DNA from 2 places in the Caballeronia zhejiangensis genome. Region 1 is predicted to be linked to the other one. Evidence: riboswitches for the same ligand, from Rfam matches in the RefSeq annotation. Region 1 holds a riboswitch; the other holds the start of a gene.
The links. Region 1 has a riboswitch for glycine ahead of gcvT (glycine cleavage system aminomethyltransferase GcvT). Riboswitches for the same ligand answer to the same signal wherever they lie in the genome.
Positions count from the first base shown of each region.

Region 1 (5,830 bases):
GGCGTAACTCCGATAGACGATCGCCGCCTGATGCTCGTCCTCGTTGCTCGCGAGCACGGACGCCTGATCGGGCGAAACCATCGCGTTCTTCCACAGCGAGATGATCGACTGGATCTTGCGGATCAGGCCTTTGTCCGTCGTGCCGAGCTGTTCCTGAACCATGCCGAAGCAATCGTCGGAATCCATGATCGAGAACTGCGGCTTGAGTCCGACGTGTTCCGCTTCCTGCCGCATGATCTGCACGCCGAGCGAGTGGAACGTGCAAATCGTCAACTGATTGACGGGAATCTTGCGGCCTTCCTTGCCGGGCGTCGTGAGCGTCTTGCCTTCGAGGAGCTTGGCCGTGCGCTCCCGCATTTCGAGCGCGGCCTTGTTCGTGAAGGTGAGCGCGGCGATGTGCTTCGGCTCGAAGCCGCGCCCTTCGATCAGATGCGCGATCTTCTGCGTGATGACGCGCGTCTTGCCGCTGCCCGCGCCGGCGAGCACGAGACAGGGACCATCGAGATAGCGCACGGCTTCGCTTTGCGCGGCGTTCAGACCAGCGGACATCGTTTTGGCTTTGGAGTTTGGGCGCGCCTGGCTGTGACTTGCGCGAAGGAGAGCGCGATGTTAACACGATAGAGGCGACGATAGAGGCGGCGCGGTTCCGGCCCCTGTTCGTGCCACAATATCCGGTCAATTCAACGACAGGACGATGCCCGCATGGACACAGCACTCAAAGTCGGCGTAATGGGCTACGGCCTCGCCGGCGCGACGTTTCACGCGCCCGTCATCGAGCACTGCGGCCGCGCCGAAGTCACGGCCATCGCCACGTCGCAGGCCGAGCGCGCGCAGGCCGATTATCCGAACGCGCGGATCGTCGCGGATTTCGACGCGCTGCTCGCCATCGACGAACTCCAGTGCGTCGTCGTCGCGACGCCGAACGACACGCACTTCGATCTCGCGCATCGGGCGCTGTCGGCGGGCAAACACGTGGTCGTCGACAAACCGGTGACGCTTTCGTCGCGCGACGCCCGCACGCTCGCCGATCTCGCGCAGCAGAAAGGGCTCGTGTTCGCGCCGTTTCACAACCGTCGCTGGGACGGCGATTTCATGACGGTGCGCGCGCTCATCGAAAGCGGACGGCTCGGGCGCATCACGCATTACGAATCGCATTTCGACCGTTTCCGCCCGAAAGTGCCGCAGCGCTGGCGCGAGGAAGCGGAGCGCGGCGGCGGCCTGCTGTTCGATCTGGGGCCGCATCTGATCGATCAGGCGCTGACGCTCTTCGGCGCGCCGCAAACGGTGACGGCGTTCGTGAAGGCGCATCGCGACCACGCGCACGCGCCGGACTACGTGCATCTCGTGCTCGGTTACGCCGACAAGGAAGTAATCCTGCACGCGAGCGCGCTCGCGGCGCTGGAGCCGCCGCGTTTCGCGATCCACGGCACGCGCGGCAGTTATGTGAAGAACGGGCTCGATACGCAGGAAGATCAGTTGCGTTCGGGGATGCGCCCGGGCAATCCGGAGTTCGCGAAGAATCCGCCGGGCACGTTGCGCGAGGTCGATGGCGATCTCGATCTGCGTCACGAATTCGCCACGAGAGATGGCGCGTACGTCGAGTTTTATCGTGCGCTGGCGGCGGCGATTCTGGATGGCAAGCCGTTTCCGGTTTCGCCGCAGGACGCAGTCGACACGATGACGATCATCGAACTCGCGATGCAGAGCGAGCAAGAAGGGCGGCGCGTGCCCTTCGCGCGCGGCTGACGCCTAGCGGCGGCTGACGCTGCCGCACGTCGTCCGCACTTCGCCGGCGATGTCGCCGCAGTTCACGTTGCCCGACACCGTCGACACCGCGCCGCCGACATCGCCGCAAGTCACGTTGCCCGACACGGTCGACACGACGCCGACCGCGCCGTGAACCGCGACCGTATCGCAGTTGTCCGCCTGAAACGCCTGAAGGTCGCCGTGCACTTCGAGCGTGATGCGCGTCGCTTCGCCGGCGCTCACGTTCTTGCCGTCGACGAGCACGCGGCCGCCGCGAACCGACACATGGTTGCCTGTATAAGTAACGCCGTTGATGGTGATCGTGGCCATGATCGTCGAAGAGGAATCAACGCGATCCGAACAGTGTACGCATAATTTCATTGCGAAAAAGCGCTGCTTCTGAAACAAACTACGACGGATTTGTCGATACACGCTCGCGCGTTTGCATCGGTTTCGAATCTGCGGAAAAGCGCAATCGCGCAAGTCCGAATCCGTTTGACAACCCCAATTCGGTCGCGTAAATTCTGCCGCACGCGTCGGGAGAGCGCGTGGCCTTTCATCGCAACGAGAAAGACCGCGCCGCCGAAGGGGCATACCCGCAAACTCTCAGGCAAAAGGACCGACCGCGTCGAGGAACGAGTTTCCTCGCACTCTGGAGAGCGGCAGCGGCTTCGTCATTGAGCCAGTTGCCCACCGAAGGGGCGCGCGATGGACCGCGGCACAGCCGTGCACGGTTCGCGCAATCTCTCAGGTACCGAGGACAGAGGGGTCACGCATCGCAACCGCTCGCGGCATGGGCCTTGCGCGCTGCTTCCCGCAGCACGAAAGGCGCATCCGGCAGGCGAATAGTGCGCTGCGTGGCCTTTTTTGTTTCGCGAACCGAGGCCCCGATGACTTCTCTTCAACACACGCCGCTGCACGCCGCTCACCTCGCGCTCAACGCGCGCATGGTCGATTTCGGCGGCTGGGACATGCCCGTCAACTACGGTTCGCAGATCGACGAGCACCGCGCGGTGCGTACCGACGCCGGCATGTTCGACGTCTCGCACATGCGCGTCGTCGATTTCGAAGGCGAGGCCGTCCGCGAATTCTTCAAGTACGCGATCGCCAATAACGTCGACAAGCTGACGACGCCCGGAAAAGCGCTCTATTCCTGCCTGCTCGACGGCGACGGCGGCGTCATCGACGATCTGATCGTCTACTACTTCTCCGAAACGAGTTTTCGCGTCGTCGTGAATGCGGGCACGGCGGAGAAGGACATCGCCTGGTTCGGTCAATTGAATGCCGAAGGCGAATTCAACCTTTCCATCACGCCGCGTCGCGACCTCGCGATCATCGCCGTGCAAGGTCCGAACGCGCGCGAAAAAGCCTGGCAAGTGCTGCCGGACACGCGCGCGCAGACGCAGGACATCAAGCCGTTCAACGCGGTCGTTTTCCCGTCGACGCAATTCGGCGAACTGATGCTCGCGCGCACCGGCTACACCGGCGAGGACGGTTTCGAGATCGTCGTGCCAGCGACGCATGTGGAAGCGCTCTGGAACGCTTTGCGCGACGCAGGCGTGAAGCCCGCCGGCCTCGGCGCGCGCGACACGCTGCGCCTCGAAGCCGGCATGAACCTCTACGGCCAGGACATGGACGAGAACGTCTCGCCCCTCGACGCCGGCCTCGCGTGGACCGTCGATCTGAAGACGCCGCGCGATTTCGTCGGCCGCAGCGCGCTCGAAGCGCACGGCTCGAAGGCGAACTTCGTCGGGCTCGTGCTCATCAAGGAAAACGGCAAGGCGGGCGGCGTGCTGCGCGCGCATCAGAAAGTCGTCACGGAACGCGGCGACGGCGAAATCACGAGCGGCACGTTTTCGCCGTCGATGCAGGAGTCGATCGCGTTCGCGCGCGTGCCCACGGGTGTTGCCGTCGGCGACACGGTGCAGGTCGTCATCCGCGACAAGCAACTGCCGGCGCGCGTGGTAAAACTTCCGTTCGTGCGCAACGGCAAGGTTCTGGTTGAGCTTTCCTGAAGCCGTCGCGCCCGTTTCCTCCGATCAAGAACCTCACGAAAGAACCACGCAAGGAGCATCCAATGAGCATCCCGGCCGATCTGAAATACACCGAATCGCACGAATGGGTCCGCACCGAATCCGATGGCACGCTGACCGTCGGCATCACCGATCACGCGCAGGAAGCGCTCGGTGACATCGTGTTCGTCGAACTGCCCGCGGCGGGCAAGACCGTTGCGGCGGGCGACGCGATCGCGGTGATCGAATCGGTGAAGGCCGCTTCCGATATTTACGCGCCGGTGTCGGGCGAGATCGTCGCATCGAACGACGCGCTGACTTCGGCGCCCGATCAGGTCAACGGCGCGCCGTACGAAAGCTGGCTCTTCAAGATCAAGCCGGCCGGCGACGCCACGCTCGACAAGCTGCTCGACGCCGAAGGCTACGGCAAGTCGATCGGCGAATAACCCATCTCAATGACGATGGCGGCTCGCGCAGACAAGAGCGAGCCGCGTCGCAGGAATTCACATGAAGCTCGAACACCCGGATCGCCTGATGAACCGCACATCCCTGTCACTCGCCGCGCTCGAATGCCACGACGCATTCGCCGAGCGGCACATCGGCCCCGATGATGCCGACCAGCGCGCGATGCTCGACGCGCTCGGTTTCGCGTCGCGCGCGGCGTTCATCGACGCGGTGATTCCTGAATCGATCCGCCGCAAGGACACGCTGCCGCTCGGCGCGTTCACGCAGCCGAAAAGCGAGGCGGAAGCGCTCGCGTATCTGCGCAAGCTGGCGGACGAGAATCTGGTGTTCCGGACTTACATCGGCCAGGGTTACTACGGCACGCACACGCCGGCGGTGATCCTGCGCAACGTGCTCGAAAATCCGGCGTGGTACACGGCATACACGCCCTATCAGCCGGAAATTTCGCAAGGGCGCCTCGAAGCGCTGCTCAATTTCCAGCAGATGGTCATGGACCTGACTGGCCTCGCGATGGCCAACGCCTCGCTGCTCGACGAATCCACCGCCGCCGCCGAAGCGATGACGCTGCTGCAACGCATCGGCAAGCCGAAGTCGAACGTGTTCTACGTTGCCGACGACGTGCTGCCGCAGACGATCGAAGTCGTGAAGACGCGCGCGAAGCCGGCGGGCATCGACGTGAAGGTCGGTCCCGCCGCCGATGCCGCCAGCGCGAATGCATTCGGCGTGCTGCTGCAATATCCGGGCGCGAACGGCGATGTGCGCGACTATCGCGCGCTCGCCGAAGCGATCCACGCGGCGGGCGGCCATGTCGTCGCCGCGGCGGATCTGCTCGCGCTGACGCTCATCACGCCGCCGGGCGAATGGGGCGCGGATGTCGCGATCGGCAATACGCAGCGTTTCGGCGTGCCGGTCGGCTTCGGCGGGCCGCACGCGGCATACATGGCCGTGCGCGATGAATTCAAGCGCCAGATGCCGGGCCGTCTCGTTGGCGTGACCGTCGATGCGCAGGGCAATCCGGCGCTGCGTCTCGCGCTCCAGACGCGCGAGCAGCACATCCGTCGCGAGAAGGCGACGTCGAATGTCTGCACGGCGCAGGCGCTGCTCGCGATCATGGCGAGCATGTACGCGGTCTATCACGGCCCGCGCGGTCTCAAGACGATCGCGCTGCGCGTGAATCGCGTGGCGTCGATCTTTGCGGCGGGCGTAAAGAAGCTCGGCTACACGATCGCGAACGACACGTTCTTCGATACCGTCACGATCGAAAGCGGCGCGAGCACGACCGCGCTGCATCAGGCCGCGTACGCCGCGCACATCAATCTGCGTCATGTGAGCGCGAGCCAGGTCGGCGTTTCGCTCGATGAAACCACCACGCGCGACGACTTGCAGAAGCTCTTCGCGCTCTTTGCGGAGGTCGCGGGCAAGACCGAAACGTTCGATATCGACGCGCTCGATCAATCGGTGACGGATTCGCTGCCGCAGGCACTGCATCGCACGAGCGAGTATCTGACGCATCCGGTTTTCAATCGCCACCACTCCGAGCACGAAATGCTGCGCTATCTGCGCAGTCTCGCGGATAAAGACCTCGCGCTCGACCGCACGATGATCCC
Region 1 covers NZ_CP084283.1:2,839,497-2,845,326, reverse strand. Annotated here, with positions in the region: gene LDZ23_RS13685 (UvrD-helicase domain-containing protein) at 1-549, opposite strand, end outside; gene LDZ23_RS13680 (oxidoreductase) at 703-1,746, shown strand; gene LDZ23_RS13675 (hypothetical protein) at 1,750-2,076, opposite strand; glycine riboswitch at 2,274-2,379, shown strand; glycine riboswitch at 2,389-2,520, shown strand; gene gcvT (glycine cleavage system aminomethyltransferase GcvT) at 2,637-3,761, shown strand; gene gcvH (glycine cleavage system protein GcvH) at 3,824-4,204, shown strand; gene gcvP (aminomethyl-transferring glycine dehydrogenase) at 4,266-5,830, shown strand, end outside.

Region 2 (5,830 bases), on a different replicon from region 1:
CCCCGACGATCCGGTCGGCCGCCTGCTCAACAAGCGATTCGAGGAGCACGCGCTCGACGTGCGCACGACCCTCACGGCGCAGTCGTATCACTCGCTCATCGCGCTTGCCGCGCGCTCGCGGCTCGTCACGATCGTCGACGAATTCTCGGCGCTTTCCGCCCGCGCGTTCGGCCTGAACGTCGCGCCGCTCGCGCCGGAGATCGCGATTCCGGTCGTCGCAAGTCTCGCGATCAGCGGCGAGCGTTCGGCGCTCGTCAATCAGTTCGTGCAGATGTGCAAGAAAATCATGCGCGCGCAGATGAAGCCGCGCGCCGTTCAATCCTGAACCTTCCCGACACCCGAGCCATGACCATTCAGACCTTCAATCCGTCGCGCGCCACGCGCGGCATGGCGGTCGCGCCGCACTCGCTCGCCTCGCAGAGCGCGCTCGCCGTGCTGCGCGAAGGCGGCAACGCCGTCGAAGCGATGATCGCCGCTGCCGCGACCATCGCGGTCGTCTATCCGCACATGAACGGCATCGGCGGCGACGGCTTCTGGCTGGTCTCGCGGCCGGGCGCCGAACCCGTCGGCATCGAAGCGTGCGGCGCGGCGGCGGCGGCGGCGACGATCGAGCGGTATCGCGGGCTCGGGCTGGAGCGCATTCCGCATCGCGGGCCGCTTGCCGCGAATACGGTTGCGGGTACGGTATCGGGCTGGCATGCGGCGTTCGAGTGGTCGCGCACGACGCTGGGCGGACGGCTGCCGTTGTCGCGGCTGCTGGACGATGCAATCGACTATGCGACGCACGGCGTGCCCGTCACGGAAAGTCAGGCGCGCTGCATCGCCGCCAAGCGCGATGAACTCGAAAGCTTGCCCAGCTTCGCGGACACCTTCATGCCCGCGCCCTTGCAGGCTGGCGATCGCTTCACGCAGCCGCGCATGGCCGCGACGCTTACGCAACTCGTGCGCAACGGGCTCGACGATTTCTATCGCGGCGATCTCGCGCGCAGCATGGTGGCGGAATTGAGCGCGCTGGGAAGCCCGCTCGCGGCCGGCGATCTCGAACGTCACCACGCGCGGATCGTGACGCCGCTCGCCCTCGCCCATTCGCTCGGCACCGTCTACAACATGCCGCCGCCGACGCAAGGCATTGTGTCGCTCATCATCGTCGGATTGCTGGACCGTGTGCTGCGCGACGACATGGACCCGCTTGGCCCGGCGTATGTTCACGCGTGCGTCGAGGCGACGAAGCTCGCGTTCGCGATCCGCGATGCGCACGTCACCGATCCCGATCACATGGACGTCGATCCGCAGGCGCTGCTTGCGCCCGAACGTCTCGACGAGCTCGCCGCGCAAATCTCGATGGATCGCGCCGCGCCGTGGGGCAACGGCCTCGGCCCCGCCGACACGGTATGGCTCGGCGTCATCGACGGCGATGGCGTTGCCGTGAGCTTCATCCAGAGCATCTATCACGAGTTCGGCAGCGGGATCGTGCTGCCTTCGTCGGGCGTGAACTGGCAGAACCGCGGCTGCAGCTTTTCGCTCGACGCAGCCTCGCGCAATCCGCTGATGCCGGGACGCCGGCCGTTCCACACGCTGAATCCCGCGCTCGCGCGTTTCGCCGACGGTCGCGTGATGGTCTACGGCAACATGGGCGGCGACGGTCAGCCGCAATCGCAGAGCGCGGTGTTCACCCGAATCGCGCGGTACGGATGGAATCCGCAGACGGCCATCGATGCGCCGCGCTGGCTGCTCGGCCGGACATGGGGACAGGCGAGCGACTCGCTCAAGCTCGAAGCGCGCTTCGGCGAAGAGACCGCCGCTGCGCTCCGAAGCCTCGGCCACGAAGTCGATGTGCTGCTGCCCTACGACGAAACGATGGGCCATGCGGGCGCGATCATCCGTTATCCGAACGGATGTTTCGAAGGCGGACACGATCCGCGCAGCGACGGTGCGGCGATCGGCTGGTAACGCGCGTTCCCCGCTTGATGTTTCAAGCGGGGAACGCGCCGCTCAGAGCAGCGCTTCGCTGCGCGCCATGCTTGCCGACGGCGCAGCAGCGACCTGAACCGGTTTTCCCGGCCACTTCCGCAGCACGGCTTCCGCGACGAGTTCCGCCGTCGCCGCCGAAAGCGTCCATCCGAGATGCCCGTGCCCGGTGTTGTAGAACACGCCGGGACGCCTGCCCTGCCCGACCTTCGGCAGCATGCTCGGCAACATCGGGCGCAGGCCACTCCACGGAATCACGCGCGCGGTCGACACTTCAGGAAAGTAACGCCGCGTCCATTCGACCAACGGCGCGATGCGGTCCGCGCGGATGTCGCGGTTGAAGCCGTTCAGCTCCGCCGTGCCCGCCACGCGGAATCGATCCGCGCCGAGACGGCTCGTGACGATCTTCGCGCGGTCGTCGAGCAGGCTGACCCACGGCGCGTTCTCGCGGCTGCGCGCATCGTCGAGACAGACGGTGATCGAATAGCCTTTGACTGGATAAACGTTGACGTGATCGCCGGCCATCGAGGCGAACGCCCGGCTGCCCACGCCCGCGCAGATCACGATGCCGTCGAACTGAAGCACGCTTTCTTCGCCCGCCTGCTCGACCCTCAGCGCAATGCGGCCCGCCTCATCATCGAACGATTTCACCGACGTCTCATAGCGGAACTCGACGCCGTAACGCACGCATGCATCGGCGAGACCGCGCGTGAACTTGTGGATGTCGCCGGTCGAATCGGAGGGCGTGAAGAAGCCCGCATGAAAATTGCCCTTCAGCGTCGGCTCGATCGACGCGATTTCCTTAGCTGTTACCGCATGGCGCGCAAGGCCCGCGCCGTTGAGAATCTCGTTCACCTTCGACGCGGCCTCGAACTCCGTGCGGGTAGCGTAGAAATGCAGGATGCCGCGCCGCTCCAGATCGAAGTCGATGCGCTCCGTCTCCGCGATGCGGAACAGATGCTCGCGCGCCGCGAGCGCGAGGCGCACGGTCTCGGCCGTGTTGGCCCGATAGTTCGGAATCTGCCGCAGGAATTCGCCCATCCAGCTGTACTTGTGCCAGCCGGGGCGCGGATTCATCAGCAAGGGCGCGTCGCGCGTGAACATCCACTTGAGACCTTTCAGCACGGTCGCGCGGCTGTTCCAGACTTCCGCGTTGCTGGCGGAGAGTTGCCCGCCGTTGGCGAAGGAGGTTTCCATCGCGGCATAGCGATGACGTTCGAGCACGGTGACGCGAAGGCCGCGCTGCGCGAGGGCGTACGCGCTCGTGACGCCGGTGATCCCGGCGCCGATGATGGCGATTCGTGACATGACATGGTCCAGTTTTCGTTGAGCATCGCCGGCCGTCCATAGCCGGCACCGATGCCCCATCTGTCCATGTACCTGAGAGTTTCGCCCGCGCGCCGTGCATTGCTGCCGGCCGGGGCTCCCCTTCGGTGGGCGCGCATGGCGCCGCTCTCCAGATGTTCCGGCGCACACGGTCCTTTTTGCCTGAGAGTTTCCGGGGCGGTTGCTCCGTCGGCGTCGTCGCGGGGACGAGCTCTTCCGTGGCGCGTTGTCGAACACCTCGACGATACCCATCCGAAATGCGCGTGGCAAGCCTTTCTTTCCTTGGTCCTTCCCCCGGAATTTACTCTCGGAAAGACACGACTCGCCCGAATTTGAGAGGTTGGTCGGGGCTTCAGTGCCTGCATGACGCGCAGCCACTGTTTATATCTCTGTGGACGGCGCGTGTGGCGGGCTGTGGTTGCCGGAGTTTTTCACAATCGCACCTGCGCCCGTCATCGCGGCCCGGCGCCATGAGCAACCAATGAACGGCACGGTGATCGTTGACCTGCGCCCCTCCTCTGCCGCTCCACCGTTGCGATTTCGATGGCTGCTTCCAACGCTCGAGCTATCGCTGGCGACAATGCCGTTGCCAACCATCCAGGGAGCCGTCGCGCGACGGATCGCTACGGTTTTCCCAAAGGCGAAAAGCCAAGCGGCCTCACATCTTGCCGCGTCAGCGGTGAGGATCGACAAAGGTAGCCAGGCAGCCTCATCGGAACGCCGGCGCGCATGGCCGCTGCATTGCGTGCCATGGCTGCATGAAACATGTCCCGTGCAGCCTTTCGTCGTTTAACCTAAGTGGGAGCCGGCCGGATCTTCCTCCCGCTACGAATGAGAGACTTGCCATCGCCGCCTCCCGAAGCTCGGCGAGCAACTGAAAGGCGCGTCAAAGCGGCTGACTTCAACTATGGGCGGTCGGCGTGAGTTGCGCAATGTCGACGGGCTTGCCCGACGAGCGGATGACACGCATTACGATCCACGCCAAAAGATAGGCCGAACCACAGACGACGAACAGCACGTTGTAGCCTGCATTGATGTGGCCGAGCATCTTGAAATGGTCCAGCACTGCGCCAACAAGCAGCGGGAAAAGCGTCGCGCCCAACGCACCGGCCAAGCCACCAATCCCAACAACGGAACCGACTGCTGCCTTCGGGAACATGTCAGATGCGGTGGTGAAAAGGTTTGCCGACCATGCCTGGTGCGAGGCTGCCGCCAAACTCAACAGGCCAACCATCGCCCACATGTTGTCGATGAACGGCGAGAATGCGATCGGCATAACAAGGAACGCAAAGACAAGCATGGTAGTTTGTCGCGCCTTCGTCACAGACCAGCCGCGCTGAATCAGCTTGGACGAGATGAAACCACCGCCAATGCTACCTATTGAAGTTGCGACATATACCATCACCAGCGGAAGGCCGAGGTTCTTCAGATCGAGGTGAAAGCGCGAGTTGAAATACGACGGCAGCCAGAAGAGCATGAACCACCAAATCGGGTCGGTCAGCAGCTTACCGGCGAAGAAGGCCCATGTCGGACGCAGCTTGAGCAACGTGAACCAGCTTACCTTTTGGGTCGCGGGAGCAGAAGCCGAATCCTCGCTGATGTAGGTTAGTTCGGCTTCATTGATCTTGGCGTGCTTTGCCGGCACCTGATACATGAAGTACCAGAAGGCCAGCCAGATGAATCCCGTCATGCCGGTGATGAAGAACGCGGCCTCCCAGCCGTACGTTGCAGCCAGCCACGGCACGGTGGCCGGTGCCGCCACCGCTCCGATACTAGTGCCGGAAGTCAGGATTCCCACCGCAAGTGCCTGCTCTTTGCGCGGGAACCACTCCGACACGCTCTTCACTGCGCAGGGGAAGCTGCCAGATTCCGAGATGCCAAGCAGGGCGCGCATGACGCCAAAGCCCAGCGTGCTGCGCACGAGCGCATGCCCGCAGGCAGCGATACTCCAAACCAATACGCACACGCCGTAACCGATCTTGACGCCGAACTTATCGACCATCTTGCCAGAAAGCACCATGCCGATTGCATAGCAAGCCGTGAACACCATGACGATGTAGCTGTATTGCGTTTCGGTCCAGTTGAACGTGACGGCAAGCTCGGGCTTGAGCAGGCCCAGCACCTGACGGTCCAGGTAATTAATCGTGGTTGCGAAGAAAAGCAGCGCGCAGATGCGCCACCGAATAGATGTACGGTCCATGAGCGACTCCTGTCTCCTGAGGTGCTTGATCCGCTGATGCGGCTTACATCACTGCGTGATGGATTTGAGATTTAACGGAAAGATGCATGGCGCTTTTCGCGGAATGCCGCGACGCCTTCAATTGCATCGGGCGACGCCTTGCATACCGATGCGGCGAGTTCGTGAGCGTAATCGTGCTGGCCCGTCTCCATCATGCGGATAAGCCGTTTGCCCACGGACAGAGACGTCCTTGATCGTTTGATGAGCGTCTCGCAGACGACATTGACGCGGCTGCGTAGCTGATCCGCTTCGACAGCTTCGTTGACCACGCCCCACGCGACAGCGGTTTCGGCGGAG
Region 2 covers NZ_CP084287.1:637,719-643,548, reverse strand. Annotated here, with positions in the region: gene LDZ23_RS32705 (LysR family transcriptional regulator) at 1-325, shown strand, start outside; gene LDZ23_RS32700 (gamma-glutamyltransferase family protein) at 346-1,950, shown strand; gene LDZ23_RS32695 (D-amino acid dehydrogenase) at 1,993-3,276, opposite strand; glycine riboswitch at 3,334-3,431, opposite strand; glycine riboswitch at 3,434-3,523, opposite strand; gene LDZ23_RS32690 (MFS transporter) at 4,196-5,494, opposite strand; gene LDZ23_RS32685 (enoyl-CoA hydratase/isomerase family protein) at 5,566-5,830, opposite strand, start outside.
Region 2: it holds a riboswitch for glycine, as region 1 does, so the genes downstream of both, LDZ23_RS32695 (D-amino acid dehydrogenase) here and gcvT (glycine cleavage system aminomethyltransferase GcvT) in region 1, are expected to answer to the same signal.